DNA from 2 places in the Acidovorax sp. GW823-FHT02H02 genome. Region 1 is predicted to be linked to the other one. Evidence: predicted binding sites of a transcription regulator. Region 1 holds the regulator's gene; the other holds the start of a gene.
What was found. The regulator FNR, encoded in region 1, switches genes on or off when oxygen is low (the NO sensors DNR and NnrR bind a similar motif). The targets are predictions, from matches to a motif close to TTGATNNNNATCAA.

Region 1 (7,822 bases):
TGGCCGTGGATCCGCAGGCCCATGCCATCGGCGAGCGCTTGTTCATGAACAACTGCGCCCAGTGCCATGGTTCCGATGCCCGCGGCAGCAAGGGATTCCCCAACCTGGCAGATGCTGACTGGCTGCATGGCGGCACCCCCGAAAAGATCCGCGAAACGCTGGAGAAGGGGCGCATCGGCAATATGCCTCCCATGGCTGCCGCAGTGGGTTCACCGGAAGACGTGCGCAATCTGTCGCACTATGTGCTGAGCCTGTCGGGCAGCCCGCATGATTCGTTGCGGGCGTCGCTGGGCAAGACCAAGTTCGTGGCGTGCGCTGCCTGCCACGGCAACGATGGCAAGGGTAACCAGGCTTTGGGCGCCCCCAACCTCACGGACGACATCTGGTTGCATGGATGGGGCGAAGCGGCCATCACTGCCATGATCAACAATGGCAAGGTGAACCAGATGCCCGCGCAGGCTGACAAGCTGACCGAGGCGCAAATCGGGGTGCTGGCATCGTATGTGTGGGGCTTGTCCAACAAGCCTGCCGCAGCCCGATGAACTCGGGGTGGCTCCAGTTCCGACTGGGGCTGCTTTGAAGTGCTAGTTATCCGCTTCCATAGTCCGCACCATGAAATCATCCGACAAGACGCCGCGCAAGGTCATTCCCATCGCGGCGGCCACATCTGAGCCGTCGGCGGAGGGTGAACTTGTCTCCCTTTACGAGGCCCAGAAAAAAATTTACCCACGATCAATCAGTGGGTTCTTTGCGCGTTGGCGTTGGGTCATGGTGTTTCTCACGCAGCTCGTTTTCTATGGGTTGCCCTGGCTGGAGTGGGGCCAGCGCCAAATGGTGCTGTTTGACCTTGGTGCCCGTCGGTTCTATATTTTTGGGTTGGTCCTGTACCCACAGGATTTCATCTATCTCACGGGCTTGCTGATTATTTCAGCGCTCTCGCTGTTTCTGTTCACTGCGGTTGCGGGTCGTCTGTGGTGTGGCTTTGCCTGTCCACAGACGGTCTATACCGAGATATTCATGTGGATAGAGCACAAGATCGAAGGTGATCGCAGTGCACGTCTGCGCTTGGATGCCGGTCCCTGGACCTTTGAGAAGATTCGCAAGAAATTCTTGAAGCAGACGGTCTGGGTTGCTGTTTCCCTCTGGACGGGTTTCACTTTTGTCGGGTATTTCGTGCCGATTCGGGAACTGGGTCCCGAGTTGTTGGCGTTTGCTGGCACCTGGCAGATTTTCTGGGTGTTTTTCTACAGCTTGGCCACTTATGGCAACGCCGGCTTCCTTCGGGAGCAGGTTTGCAAATACATGTGCCCCTATGCGCGTTTTCAGAGCGCGATGTTCGATCGGGATACCCTCATCGTGACCTATGACGAAACCCGCGGCGAGCCGCGCGGGCCCAGGGTCAAGACGGTGGACTACAAGGCCAAGGGTCTGGGCGAATGCATCGACTGCACCTTGTGTGTGCAGGTGTGTCCCGTGGGCATCGACATCCGCAAGGGTTTGCAATATGAATGCATTGGCTGTGGTCTTTGCGTGGATGCCTGCAATACCGTGATGGACAAGATGCATTACCCCAGAGGCTTGATACGGTATTCAACCCAGAATGGTGTCCAGCGTCGCTGGAGCCAGTCGCAAATCCTGCGACATGTCCTGCGCCCTCGCGTGCTCATTTACACCGCGGTTCTGGTGGCTTTGTGTGTGGGCATGCTGGCCAGCCTGACCACGCGCACACCCCTGAAGGTGGACATCGTGCGTGACCGGGCCGCCTTGTCCCGCATTGTTGCGGGGGGCAAGCTTGAAAATGTCTATCGACTGCAAATCATGAATGCCACAGAGGCTGCGCAGCGCTACCGCATTACTGCGAGCGGGCTGGATGGCTTGGAAGTGGCTTCGGAGCAGGAGGTGGACATTGGTGCTGCAGAATCCCGTTGGGTAGCGGTGCGGTTGCAGATCCCGTATGGATCTGCGGCCCCTGGTTCCCATGCGATTCATTTCGATATATCTGCACTGGAAAGCGGCGGCAAAGTGACAGAGAAATCCATATTCCTGGTGCCACGCTGAGTCAATTGAGTGAAGGTCGCGCTGTGCGCTGCAGGGCGTCTTGTGGTCTATATGCTGATACCTGAGGAGTTTCCATGCCAAACAGCCCCGTTATTACTCCCGGACCCCAGCCATGGTGGAAGTTTGGGCATGTCTGGCTGGTGATTGCCGGACCGGTCATTGTGGTGATTGCCGGCTTCATTACGTTGTGGCTTGCCGTGAGTCGGCCGGACCCCGTCGTCGAGGAGGACTATTACCGCAAAGGGATTGAGATCAACCAGACGCTGGCACAGCCAGAGAAAAGCTTGGCCCCCGCGCTCAAGGGCCGCAACCATGCGGCGACACCTGCCGTGGATCAGCCTCGCTGAACCAGAGTTCCAGCTGGTCGCATACACACGCCCTCCGCAACCCCGAGGAAACACACGATGTGGACACAACGCCTGATGTGGATTGCATGGCCCGCTTTTCTGGTGGCCGGGATCCTGGAAATGCTGGTTTTCGCCATGGTGGATCCACAGGATCTTCATTGGTTTGGTCAGCCATTGACTCTGTCCCGCCAGGGGGTCTATACCCTTGCGTTCTTTGCGTTCTGGATCATTACCATGGTTGCCAGCGCGTTGACAACGCTGCTCTCCATGTCACCCTTTGAACTCAACCGCTGCCCCGTGCCTCCGGATGCTCGACCGGGCGATTGCCACAAGGCATCGTCGTGCCCGTGACGGTTGCATGCCTGAACAGCGATCAGTGACAAGCCTGCTGGTTGTTGACAATGCGCTTGAGTGCATCGGTGTCCAGAATGCGGACATGGCGCTGTTTGACTTCCACCGTGCCATCTTCCACAAACTTCGAGAACGTGCGGCTGACTGTCTCCAGCTTGAGCCCCAGGTAACTGCCGATTTCTTCCCGTGTCATTCGCAATACCAGTTCGGACTGCGAGAACCCACGGGCATGCAGGCGTTGCACCAGGTTGAGCAGGAACGCAGCCAGGCGCTCTTCTGCACGCATGCTGCCCAGCAAAAGCATCACGCCGTGTTCACGAACGATTTCCCGGCTCATGATCTTGTGAACGTGGTGTTGCAGCGCCGTGACTTCGCGCGATAGTTCTTCGATGCGATCAAAGGGCATGACACACACTTCGGCATCTTCGAGGGCGACTGCGTCACAGGTGTGATGATCGTTGACGATGCCATCGAGTCCAATGATTTCACCCGCCATCTGAAAGCCTGTGACCTGGTCGCGCCCATCTTCGGTAGCGACGCAGGTCTTGAAAAACCCGGTGCGAATGGCATAGAGAGAGGTGAACGACTCCCCATTGCGAAAGAGCGTACCTCCTCGCTTGATTTTTCGCCGCACTGCCACGATATCGTCAATGCGTTGCAACTGCTGCTCGTTCAGGCCTACGGGCATGCACAGTTCTCGCAGGTTACAGTTGGAGCAGGCGACTTTGATGGTTTGCGGGTTCATGGGCACTGGGACCTGGACAGGTCTGGGTAATTGGCTTGTATCTGCTGGGACTCCATTGTCCCGCGGTGCACGCGTGGCGGCTGAATTGAATCAAATTGTCCCTCCTGTGCCCATTCGCCTTCTTGATTAAGGTCAAGGACGTGGATCAAAGGGTACGGCACAGTATCGATGCACGCAAGGATATTTTCCCATGACCGCTGTTACCCCAGAACTTCTGCGCCGTTTTGACATACCAGGACCGCGCTATACCTCCTACCCCACGGCTGACCGGTTTGTGGAGGCTTTTGGGCAAGAGGACTATGTGTTGGCGCTGTCACAGCGCCGGCTTGGCGCTACGGCACTGCCGCTGTCGCTGTATGTCCACATTCCGTTTTGCGAATCGTTGTGCTACTACTGTGCCTGCAACAAGATCATCACCAAGCACCATGACCGTGCCGACGTGTATTTGCGCTACCTCAGCCGCGAGATTGATCTGCACACGGCCCACTGCGGCACCGGACAGGTGGTCAGCCAGTTGCACCTCGGGGGTGGCACGCCGACCTTTCTTTCGGATGACGGACTGCGCCAGCTCATGGCAACGCTGCGGCGCAGTTTCACCTTTGCGCCGGGTGGTGAGTATTCCATCGAGGTGGATCCTCGCACGGTCACTTCGGATCGGCTGGCGGTGCTGGCGGAACTGGGCTTCAATCGATTGAGCTTCGGGGTGCAGGATTTTGATGCCGAGGTTCAGAAGGCAGTGCACCGCATTCAGCCCGCAGAGCAGGTGTTTGCGCTGGTGGAAGCGTCTCGTGCGCTGGGCTTTGAGTCGGTCAATGTGGATTTGATTTACGGGCTGCCGCGCCAGACCCCCGAGTCGTTTGATCGCACGCTGGCACAGGTGGCCCAATTGCGCCCCGACCGAATCGCTTTGTATGCCTACGCCCATTTGCCTGATCGTTTCAAGCCGCAGCGGCGCATCATCTCGACAGAACTGCCTGCCGCATCCGCCAAGGTGACCATGCTTTCGCGTTCGCTGGACGCCTTCATTGATGCAGGTTACGTCTATGTAGGCATGGACCACTTTGCCTTGCCTACGGATGCGTTGGCTGTTGCCAAGCGGCAGGGGCGCCTGCACCGCAATTTTCAGGGCTACAGCACCCAGCCCGACTGCGATCTCATCGGCCTGGGCGTATCCGCGATCGGCCGGGTGGGCGCGACCTACAGCCAGAACGCCAAATCGCTGGAGGAGTACTACGACCATCTGGATCAGGGGCGGTTGCCCGTGGTGCGAGGGTTGGCGCTGAATCGCGATGACCTGGTGCGCAGGGCCGTCATCATGGCGCTGATGTGCCAGGGCGAGGTCTTGTTTGAGCCCATGGATCAAGCTTGGCTCATTGATTTTCGGAAGTATTTCGCGCCGGAACTGGAGCAGTTGGAGTCCATGGCCGAGCAGGGGCTCGTTGCATTGAGTGCCGAGGGCGTCAAGGTAACGCCCATGGGCTGGTTCTTTGTGCGCGGCATCGCCATGGTGTTTGACCGCTATTTGCAGGCTGACCGCAATCGGGCCCGGTTTTCGCGCATCATCTGATACCCATCATTCGAGCTGTGCCCCGGTCTTCATGCTTGCACCCCTTGCCGTAACGGCTTTGCTCATGGGGCTCGCTGGCGGGCCCCATTGCTTGGCCATGTGCTCCGCGCCTTGCAGTGCGATCATCGGCCAGGAGGCGGCGTGCTCGCAAGCGGGCAGCCCCGTCTCTCAGCCGGTTCAGTGGTTTCCCAAAGGTGGAACCTCTCGCCGGCTGTTCGCATTTCACTTCGGGCGCCTGGCGGGCTATGCCGGGGCGGGCGCCCTGGCCGCGCTGGCCATGGACAGCCTGGCATGGGTGACCCAGCAAACCATGGCCTTGAGTCCGGTATGGACCCTGATGCACGTGGCGGTCATGGCCTGGGGTTTGATGATGATGGTGCAGGCGCGACAGCCTGCTTGGGTAGAGCAGGCCGGGCGCACGGCCTGGCGCCGCGTGCAACCCCTTGTCCGCGCGCCGGGTGGGCTGCTGGTGGCGGGCGGGCTTTGGGCTCTCATGCCATGCGGATTGCTTTATTCGGCCCTGCTGGTGGCTGCGCTCAGCGGTAGCATGTTGCAGGGCGCTGTGACCATGGTGTTTTTTGGAGTGGGGAGTGGACTGTGGCTGGTGGCCGGACCCTGGCTGTGGGGGCGGCTGCGTTCACGCATCAACGCGGTGCGAGCCAGTTGGGGAACCCGGCTGGCGGGTGCGCTGCTGGTCGGGGTGGCGGGGTGGGCATTGTGGATGGATCTGGTTTACAAACCCTCTCTGTGGTGCAGATAACTTCAGCGGGAAGTGCCTTGGGTCACTCGGGCGGGTGGCGTCACGCCAGAATTTCATCGTTGGGATTGCGGGGCGCAATGGTCTGGACGGCGGCGATAATCCTTGTCACCAAGGGTGGTGCGCATGTCGCCATGTTTCTCCATGCATGCCGTGAAACTCCGTGAATTCTTCCCTCCTTATTGATACCGGTCAGCTTCGCATCGGCATGTATGTCCAGCCCGGCGTGGGCTGGATGCATCACGCATTCAACGACCGTTACGGCATCGTCGTGTCCGTCAATTCGACCAGACCGCTGAGGCCCGAGGTGTCGCGCGATGCGCTCGACTATCTGTCTCCGCGCCAGCGGATCTGCTATTTCTTTGAGCGCGCTGTAGATCCTGGTCCTGACGAGGTGCACGCATGAACCCGCTACCACCGCAGTCTTGGCTGGATGGCCTGCAGGAAGCGGTGTGGCTCGTGGATGGCGGCAGCTTGAGCATCGTCCAATCGAACAAGGCGGCAGAGCGACTGGTGGGCATGTCCGGGGAGGACATGGTCGGCAAGGCGGTGACAAGCCTGGCGGCAACACCCCAGGACTGTGCATTCTGGTCCGAGCCATTGGCCACTCTTGCGAAAGGCATTCACTCCCACACCAGCGTATGGCGGGCCGATGGTGTGCTGGTTCCGGTCGATCGGCGTGTGACCTGTGTACAGCACGACGGCGCTCCAGCGGTTTTGATGCTGACGATGCTGGACCGCAGTGCCCAGGAGGCTGCCCAGCAGGAACTGGAGACCCTGCTGTCGGAATTGCGTTCCACCCTGGATTCCGCAGCCGATGGCATGCTGGTGTGTGGGCTTGACGGAGGCGTGCGCGCCTTCAACCAGCGGCTGGCGCACATCTGGAGCATCCCCCGCGAACTGCTGTTGCAGCGCAATGACACGGCGGTGCATGAGCACCTGGCCTCCCGGGTGGTGGATCGCAAGCACTACCAGGAACGTCTGAGTGCCATTGAGCGCGATCCGCTGCTGGAGAGCACCGACATCTTTCAGTTGTACGGCGGCATGACGGTGGAGCGTCGCGTTGTTCCGCAGCTTCACCAGGGCCACCCCGTGGGGCGCGTGTATTCCTTTCGGGATATCACCCGGCAGGCCGAAGCGCAGGCCAGCTTGCGCCTGGCGGCGCGGGTTTTCGATGCCAGCCTGGATGCCATTTTCATTGCAGACAGCAGGCACCATCTGATGCGCATGAACCCGGGTTGCGAGCGACTGCTGGGCCCTTGCGCAGCCGCTTTGGAGGGTTGCATGGCAGCGTCCCTGTTCGGCAGTGGTTCGGATGCCTCCTTCATGGAGCAGGTGCAGGCGGGTTGGGAAAGCGATGGTTTCTGGGAGGGTGAGCTCTGGCTGCCCCGTGACAATGGTGCTTACTGTGCCGTGCATCTGTCGTGGGTTGCCTTGCGCGATGACGATGGCCGGCTGATGCAGAGCATTGGTTTCATGCGAGACCTGACGCAGCAGCACGCGGCCAAAAAACGCATCGAGGAACTGGCGTACAGCGATGTCCTGACCGGTTTGCCCAATCGGCTGCTTCTTTCGCAGAGGGTGGAAACCGCTATCCAGGGCGCTCGCGCCAGCGATACGGGCTTTGCCATCCTTTTCCTGGACCTGGACCGGTTCAAGATCATCAATGACTCGCTCGGCCATCACTTCGGTGATCGCGTATTGCAACTGGTCGCCGAGCGTCTGCAGGCTTGCCTGCGGCAGACGGACATGCTGTGCCGGCTTGGTGGCGATGAGTTCGTGATTTACCTGCATGGCGCCGACGCTGTCGTGGCCGAAAGCGTGGTGCGCCGGATGCTGGAGGGCATGCTGAGCCCCTTCTTGCTGGATGGCATGGGCTTTTCCATCCAGTGCAGCATTGGCATGGCGCTGTATCCGCAGGACGGCACCACCCTGGACGAACTCATCAAGCAGGCCGATACGGCCATGTACCGCGTCAAGGAGCGGGGGCGTGGCAG
Region 2 (7,822 bases), on a different contig from region 1:
GCGCGGTCACCAGCAGCAGCGAGCCGGGGTAGGCGGGCAGGCGCGACAGCAAGGCCCCCACCGGAGCGGGAACCACCAGAAGATCAGAAGAAGCAGCCATGGCGTGGGAGTGGCACTCGGGCCAGGGTGAAAAGCACGGTGAACATCAGGAGCCAGGCGCATGGCTTGCGGCATGCCCCTGCTCCAGACCGGGACGGCCAAACCAGTAGCCATTGCAGGGCTGGTCGGGCATGAAGGCTTGCATGCGCTCGACATAGTCCACGCTGGCGGGCTGCGCCGGCCCGCGCGCTTCGTCGAACAGCGCGATGATCTGCGCCATGTGCTGCGCCTGCGGGCTCAGCCGCACCAGGTCCACACCCATGGCGCCCATCGCGGCCAGCTCGTTGGCCAGGTTGTAGACGCGGGCCGATTGCGTCTGCGTGCCATTGAGCACGAGGAAATCCTCGCTCTCGCGCGTGCGCAGCGTCAGGCCGTCGGCATGGTCCATACAGCTGAAGCGGCAGTCGTCCTTGGGCAGGTTGCGATGGCGCGCGGTGAAGCAGCGCGCCGAGTAGGCCAATGGCATGCGCCCGTAGGCGAACACTTCCGTTTCGAGCCCGGCCGGGCGGTTCCCCAGCATGGCGGCCAGCGCATCCTGCGCCATCTCCAGCGGCATCACCCAGCGGCTGGCGCCCAGCTGGGCCATCCATTGCAGCGAGGGCGCGTTGTACAGGTTCAGGTGCGGGCCGGCCACGAAGGGGCGCTGGCCCGACAGGCAGCGCACCGCGCCCATGTCGTTGGCCTCGACGGTGAAGTCGGTATTGGCGGCGATCTTGTGCAGCACGCTCACGTCCGAGCCCGACTCGATCAGCACCTGCGTGGACAGCACGGCCTGCTTGCCTGCGTCCTGCAGCATGCGGGCGATGTCCAGCCAGTCCGCCAGGCGCAACTCATGGCGGCGCGAGCACACGGTTTCGCCCAGATAGACCACGTCGAGCGGCGTGGCGGCCATGGCCTCATAAAAAGCAAAGATGGTTTCGCGCGGCCAGTAGTACAGCAGCGGGCCGAGAGAGAGTTTCATGGGGCGATCTCTAAGGTTTTCATCGTGGTAGCCAGGCGCCAAAGCGGCTCACTGAGTTCGAATCTGGCGCGGCTCAGGCCAGCGACCGCCGCGCAAGGGCCGCCCCGCCGCGCTGGCGGTGTCCCCCTTCCCGCATCGCGCAAGCGAGGCGAGAGAAGGGAAGGCGCGAAGCGCCTCAGGGGGTTGTTCCTCATTTCCAGGGGCGGTGGTAGGCGCCCAGCGTGTGCTGCTGGCCCTCGGCCACCTGGTCGAGGCTGGCCATCCAGGTCGTCTTGGGGGCGTAGCGGTGGGGATTGGCCAGGCACTGGTCCATGGCCTCGCGCCAGACCTTGGTGACCTGCGCCACATACGCGGGGCTGCGCTGGCGGCCTTCGATCTTGATGGCGCGCACACCGATTTTCAGCAGCTGGGGCAGCAGCTCCAGCGTGTTGAGGCTGGTGGGCTCTTCGATGGCGTAGTAGTTCTCGTCGTCGCCCACGTCGAAGCGGCCCTTGCACAAGGTGGGGTAGCCGGCGTTCTCGCCGGGTGCGTAGCGGTCGATCAGCACGCCGTTCAGGCGCGACTCGCGGCCCTGCGGCGTCTCCTGCCAGCGCACTGCCTTCGGCGGCGAGCACACGCCATGCGTGTTGGGCGATTCGCCCGTGACGTAGGACGACAGCGCGCAGCGCCCCTCGACCATCACGCACAGGCTGCCAAAACCAAACACCTCGATCTCCACCGGCGTCTTGTCGATGACCTGGCGCACCTGCTCCATCGACAGCACGCGCGGCAGCACGGCGCGCACGATGCCGAACTGCTCGCGGTAGAAGTTGATGGCCTCGTAGTTGGTGGCCGAGCCCTGCACCGACAGGTGCAGGCGCAGCTGCGGATGGCGCTGCGCGGCGTATTGCATGAGCCCGGGATCGGCCAGAATGACGGCGTCCACGCCCAGGTCCACCGCCTTGTCCATGGCGCTGCGCCAGGGTGCGGGGTCGGACGCCTGCGGGTAGGTGTTGAGCGCCATGAACACCTTGCAGCCACGCTCGTGCGCGTAGCGGATGCCATTGGCGATGGCCGCCTCGTCGAAATTGAGGCCGGCAAAGTTGCGGGCGTTGGTGGCGTCGCGCAGGCCCAGATAGACGCAGTTGGCACCGTTGTCCACCGCCGCCTTCAGGGCCGGCAGGCTGCCGGCGGGGCAGACCAGTTCAAGGGCTGGCGCCGCAGGGGGCGCCGCAGTAGGGTTCAGGGATTCCATGGCAAACGATCAATGGCCGGCTCCGGGCATGGAGCCACGGCACTGGCGGCACCTTAGCGGTCCCTGGCCACGGGGTGGCTGATCTTCATCAACTGCAGCCCACAATGCCAGACAAATGCCGTCGGGCTTTGATGCAGTCCCTGTTTTCGGGCGGGGCCCGCTCACCGGGTAGGCTCTACCCTTTATCTCCACACCCCAACCGCCGTGAACAGAAACCTCTGGCTGCTGGCCCTGTGCCAGGGCCTTTTCCTGACCAACAACGTGGTCTTCATCGCCATCAACGGCCTGGTGGGCCTGCAACTGGCGCCATTCGGCTGGATGGCCACGCTGCCCGTGATGGGCTATGTGGTGGGCGGCGCCCTGTCCACCCCGCTGGTGGCACGCAGCCAAAAGCGCTGGGGACGGCAGGTGTCGTTCCAGATCGGGCTGGCCGTGGCGGTGGCATCCGCCGCGCTGTGTGCCTGGGCGGCTTTCAGCGCCAACTTCTGGCTGCTGTGCACTGCGACCCTGGTGGCAGGCTACTACAGCGCCAACGGCCAGCTCTACCGCTTTGCGGCCGCCGAACTGTCGCTGCCTGCTTTCCGCGAAAAGGCCGTTTCACTGGTGCTCGCCGGTGGCCTGCTGGGCGCCGTCACGGGCCCCAATCTGGCCAGCGCCACGCGCACGCTGTTCCCCGTGCCTTTTGCGGGGGCTTACATCGCACTGATGGGCGTGGCGCTCATCGCCATGGCCTGCATGGCCGCCATCCGCTTCGAGGCGCAGCCACCGGTGCTCGACGCGGCAGGCCTGCCCGCCCAAGGCCGGCCCCTGGCCGAACTGATGCGGCAACCGGCTTTCATCGTGGCGGTGCTGGGCGCCGCCCTGGGCTACGGCGTGATGAACCTGCTGATGGCCGCCACACCGCTGGCCATGCAGGTCTGTGGCTTCGCCTTTGACGATGCGGCGACGGTGCTGCAATGGCATGTGATCGGCATGTTTGCGCCGGGCTTCTTCACGGGCCACCTCATCAAGCGCTTTGGCGTGCTGGCTGTCATGGGTGCGGGAGTGCTGCTGAATGCCGCCTGCGTGGTGATTGCGCTGATGGGGCTGGAGCTGCAGCACTTTGGCGTGGCCCTGTTCCTGCTGGGCGTGGGCTGGAACTTTCTGTTCACCGGCGCCACGGCGCTGGCCCTGACGGCCTACCGCCCCGAGGAAAAAGACCGTGCCCAGGCTGCCATCAATTTCTGCGTTTTTGCCACGCTGGCGCTCAGCTCGTTCTCGTCGGGCGTGCTGGTCACCACGCAGGGCTGGACGCTGCTCAACGCCGGCTCACTGGTCCCGATCGCCGTGACGGGGCTGGCGCTGGCATGGCTCGCGCTGCAGCGCAGGCGCGCAGTGCCGGTGCGCTAAGGCCACGCCCTGCAACCGCAGCGTCCACGGGTTCTGGAAAGCCTATATGGCTTGAACTCATCCGGCCACGGCTACCGGGGGTGCCAGCGGGCAATGGCGCACCAGCCACTGGTGCAGCAGGCCATACACCGGCGCGGCCAGCGCAGGGCTTTCGTTGAACAGTTCATGGAACAAGGGCTCAAAGCAATGTGACTGCACCACACCCTGGGGTGCCGCCGCGGCAAAGGCCTGGCTGCCAGCAGGATTGACCAATCGGTCGGCACCCGCCCACATCAGCAAGGTGGGCACACCCCAGTGCCTGGCACGCGCCATGGTGGCCGGCCCCGCGTCGGCCATGAACCGGGCCAGGCGGCCGCTGATGCGGTCATGGCACAGCGGATCGGCCAGGTAGGCGGCCACCACGGCCGGGTCGTGCGAGAGGTATTGCGCATCCAGCCCGTTGCCCACGCGCAGGTTGGGCGCGATGCGCGGCAGCGTGGCCAACAGCAGCTTTTGCATGGCGTTGAGCCCCAGGTCCAGCGCGGGCGATGACAGCACCAGCCCATCCACCGGCCGCAGGTGCAGCGACACGAACCGCGCCGCCACCAGCCCGCCCAGGCTGTGGCCCAGCAGCACCAGCGGCTGGCCCGGCGCCATGCGGGCGCGGGTGGCGTCCACCATGTCGGCCAGATCGTCGAGCAGGCGCATGGCCGTGGTGAGGCCGCCGCGCGGCCCGCCCGACTCGCCGTGGCCATACTGGTCGTAGCCCCGCACGGCAAAGCCCCAGGCATTCAGGCGCCGCGCCAGGGCATCGTACCGCCCCACATGCTCGCCCAGGCCATGCACCAGCAGCACGGTGCCGCGGGGTGAGCCCTCCATCAGGGGCCAGTCCTGCACGGCCAGGTTCTCGCCGTCTGCCGCGGTGAAGGTCGTCAAGGTGCTCAAGGTGGATACAACAGCGTCAGACATGGGCGGGACGACCAAGGTTGGGAGCAAGCGAAGTGCACGGGTGGCATGCGTTGCGGTGGAGGTTCCAGCAGATTGCCGGGGTGGTTGGCGCGCGCGCCCTGCCGGTGCTCAGGCCGTAGCGGCCTCCGAGGCGGCCTGCCGGGCCATGGCGCCGATCACCTGCGCCACCGAGGCGGTGAGGCGTTTGGCATAGGGCACATGCAAAAACTCGTTGGGACCATGCGCATTGCTCTTGGGGCCGAGCACGCCGCACACCATCATCTGGGCTTTCGGAAAACCCTCGCTGAGCATGTTCATCAGCGGGATGGTGCCACCCTGGCCGATGTAGCCGCAGGGCGCGCCAAAGTGCGCCTGCGACGCATCATTGAGCGCCTGTTCGAACCAGGGCGTAGTGGCCGGGGCGTTCCAGCCCGTGGCGCCGCCACTCCCGTCGAACGTGACCCGGGCTTGGTAGGGCGCGTTGTCTTCGAGCAGGGCTTTCAAGTCCTGCACGGCCTGGGCAGCGTCCACCAGCGGGGGCAGGCGCAGGCTGAGCTTGAAGGCGGTGTAGGGGCGCAGCACGTTGCCCGCGTCCTGCAGCGCAGGAAAGCCCTCGGCGCCGGTCACGCTGAGCGTGGGCTCCCAGGTACGCTTGAGCAGGGCCTGCAGCGGGTCGGTGGTGGTGGGCAGCGCAAAGGTGGTGGAGCCGCCGCAGTCGTAGTGCGCCCACGGAAAGCGCTTGTAGACCTCGTCGCCCAGGATGGCGGCCGTGGCACGGGCCTGGGCCAGGCGGTCGGCAGGCACCTGGCAATGGAAGCTGGCGGGCAGCAGGCGGCCGGTGGCACTGTCTTCCAGGCGGTCGAGCACCTGGCGCATGATGCGGAAGCTGGACGGCACCAGGCCCGAGGCGTCGCCCGAGTGGATGCCTTCGGTGAGGATCTCGACCTTGAGCGTGCCGCTGGCCATGCCGCGCAGGCTGGTGGTGAGCCAGAGCTGGTCGTAGTTGCCGGCGCCGCTGTCCAGGCAGATCACCAGACCCACATCGCCCAGGCGCGCGCGCAGGGCATCGATGTAGGGCAGCAGGTCGTGCGAGCCGCTTTCCTCGCAGGTTTCGATGAGGCCCACGATGCGCGGGTGCGGCACGTTCTGGCGCTGGAGTTCCTGCACGGCGGCGATGCTGGCGTACACGGCATAACCATCGTCGGCGCCGCCGCGCCCGTAGAGCTTGCCGTCTTCGTACTTGGGCGTCCAGGGGCCGAGGTCGCTGCGCCAGCCGGAAAACTCGGGCTGCTTGTCCAGGTGGCCATACATCAGCACGGTCTGGGTGGCGGCGGCCTCGGTGGCCTCGATCTCGAAGAACAGCACCGGGGTGCGGCCGGGCAGACGCACGATTTCCAGGTGCAGGCCCGCCACCTTCTGCGCCTCGACCCAGGTGGCAGCATTGCGCACCACGGTGTCGAGCAGGCCCTGCTGCGCCCAGTCGGGGGCAAAGGTGGGCGACTTGGCCGGAATGGCGATGTATTCGGTGAGCTGGCGCAGGATGTCGCTGTCCCATGTCTGGCCGATCCGCTCCAGCGCCAGCGCGGGTTCAAGGATTTGGGAGGGGGCACGGGCGTTCATGGGCAGGCTCCTGCGGCGTTGCGAAAACCGCATTCGACCACAACGTGCATGCAGGCGCCAAGTTCTCAGTGGCCAGGCGAGGAGCGCGTATCAGGAGGGGCCTGCTTCGGCCCCGGGATGGAGGCGCGGCGCAGCGCGGTCCAGCGCACGGATCAGCGCGCCGGCGAGAGCATCCACCGCCGCCATGGTGCGGTTGCTTTCACCGGCACGGTGCATGGCATGCTGACAAAGCCGATCGAATCGAGCAGCACCACCAGGCCAATGGCCATCCATGACCTGGCGCGCCACGGAGCGGTTGTGGGCAAAGGAGGCGGCCATGAGGGGGTCATCAGGCGTGCTCGAAATGGAACACGGCCGTGCCCGCCCGCGCGTTCGGGCACCAGCGAACCGTGCGCCCGGCCTGCAGGCCGAACGCATCGATCACGCGCAGGTGGTTCTTGAGCGCCAGCACCTCGAAATCCTTGTAGGTGCCCACGCGGATATTGGGCGTGTCGTACCACTGGTAGGGCAGGCGCCGCGTGACCGGCATGCGCCCGCGCAGCACCGACAGGCGGTTGGGCCAGTGCGCGAAGTTGGGGAAGGCCACCACGCCGGTGCGACCCACGCGGGCGGTTTCTCGCAGCATGACCTCGGCGTTGCGCAGGTGCTGCAGGGTGTCGATCTGCAGCACCACGTCGAAAGAGTTGTCGCCAAACATGGCCAGGCCCTCGTCGAGGTTGAGCTGGATCACGTCCACCCCGCGCTGCACGCAGGCCAGCACGTTGGCGTCGGCTATCTCGATGCCGTAGCCGCTGCAGCCTCGTTCGCGTTGCAGGTAGGACAGCATGGCGCCGTCGCCACAACCCAGGTCGAGCACGCGCGAGCCGGGTGGAACCATGCGGGCAATGGCTTGCATCGTGGTTTTCTCGGTCATGCCAGCTCCTTTGCAATGCTATCGAAGTAAGAGCGCATGACGTTCATGTAACGGGCGTCATCGAGCAAAAAGGCATCATGCCCGTGGGGGGCATCGATTTCGGCGTAGCTCACGCTGCGTCGGTTGTCGAGCAAGGCTTTCACGATCTCGCGGCTGCGCCGGGGAGAAAACCGCCAGTCGGTGGTGAAACTGACCAGCAAAAATTTGGCCGTGGCGCGTGCCAGCGCCTGGGTGAGGTCGCCGCCATGGCCGCGCGCCGGATCGAAGTAATCGAGCGCGCGCGTGATCAGCAGGTAGGTGTTGGCGTCGAAATACTCGCTGAACTTGTCGCCCTGGTAGCGCAAGTAGCTTTCGATCTGAAACTCGATGTCCTGGGTGCTGTACAAATAATCGCGGAGATCCGGCGTTGGGCCGCCCCGAGCCGGACCAGTCCCCTCGGGGGACAGCGAACCACGCGAAGCGGGGAGCGTGGGGGCACGCAGACTGCGGCCGAACTTCTCGTTCATCACGTCGTCGCTCAAATACGTGATGTGGCCGATCATGCGCGCGATGCGCAGGCCGCGCTTCGGGATCACGCCGTGGCGGTAAAAATGGCCGCCGTGGAAGTCGGGGTCGGTGACGATGGCGCGGCGCGCCACTTCGTTGAAGGCGATGTTCTCGGCCGTGAGGTTGGGCGCGC

Region 2: a site for FNR is predicted at 2,373-2,386, ahead of ubiU (ubiquinone anaerobic biosynthesis protein UbiU). Genes of this name have one in related genera too.

The regions. Positions count from the first base shown of each region.
Region 1 is NZ_JBXAJH010000001.1:20,734-28,555, reverse strand. Features, by position in the region: gene ccoP (cytochrome-c oxidase, cbb3-type subunit III) at 1-542, shown strand, start outside; gene ccoG (cytochrome c oxidase accessory protein CcoG) at 613-2,058, shown strand; gene AC1RDS_RS00130 (FixH family protein) at 2,133-2,405, shown strand; gene AC1RDS_RS00125 (hypothetical protein) at 2,463-2,756, shown strand; gene fnr (fumarate/nitrate reduction transcriptional regulator Fnr) at 2,779-3,501, opposite strand; gene hemN (oxygen-independent coproporphyrinogen III oxidase) at 3,692-5,068, shown strand; gene AC1RDS_RS00110 (sulfite exporter TauE/SafE family protein) at 5,100-5,828, shown strand; partial or broken gene AC1RDS_RS00105 (phosphohydrolase) at 6,076-6,231, shown strand; gene AC1RDS_RS00100 (sensor domain-containing protein) at 6,228-7,822, shown strand, end outside.
Region 2 is NZ_JBXAJH010000015.1:2,955-10,776, reverse strand. Features, by position in the region: gene ubiT (ubiquinone anaerobic biosynthesis accessory factor UbiT) at 1-100, opposite strand, end outside; gene AC1RDS_RS15745 (U32 family peptidase) at 146-1,060, opposite strand; gene ubiU (ubiquinone anaerobic biosynthesis protein UbiU) at 1,251-2,294, opposite strand; gene AC1RDS_RS15735 (MFS transporter) at 2,499-3,683, shown strand; gene AC1RDS_RS15730 (alpha/beta hydrolase) at 3,741-4,631, opposite strand; gene AC1RDS_RS15725 (M20 family metallopeptidase) at 4,740-6,230, opposite strand; gene AC1RDS_RS15720 (hypothetical protein) at 6,321-6,446, opposite strand; gene metW (methionine biosynthesis protein MetW) at 6,559-7,143, opposite strand; gene metX (homoserine O-acetyltransferase MetX) at 7,140-7,822, opposite strand, start outside.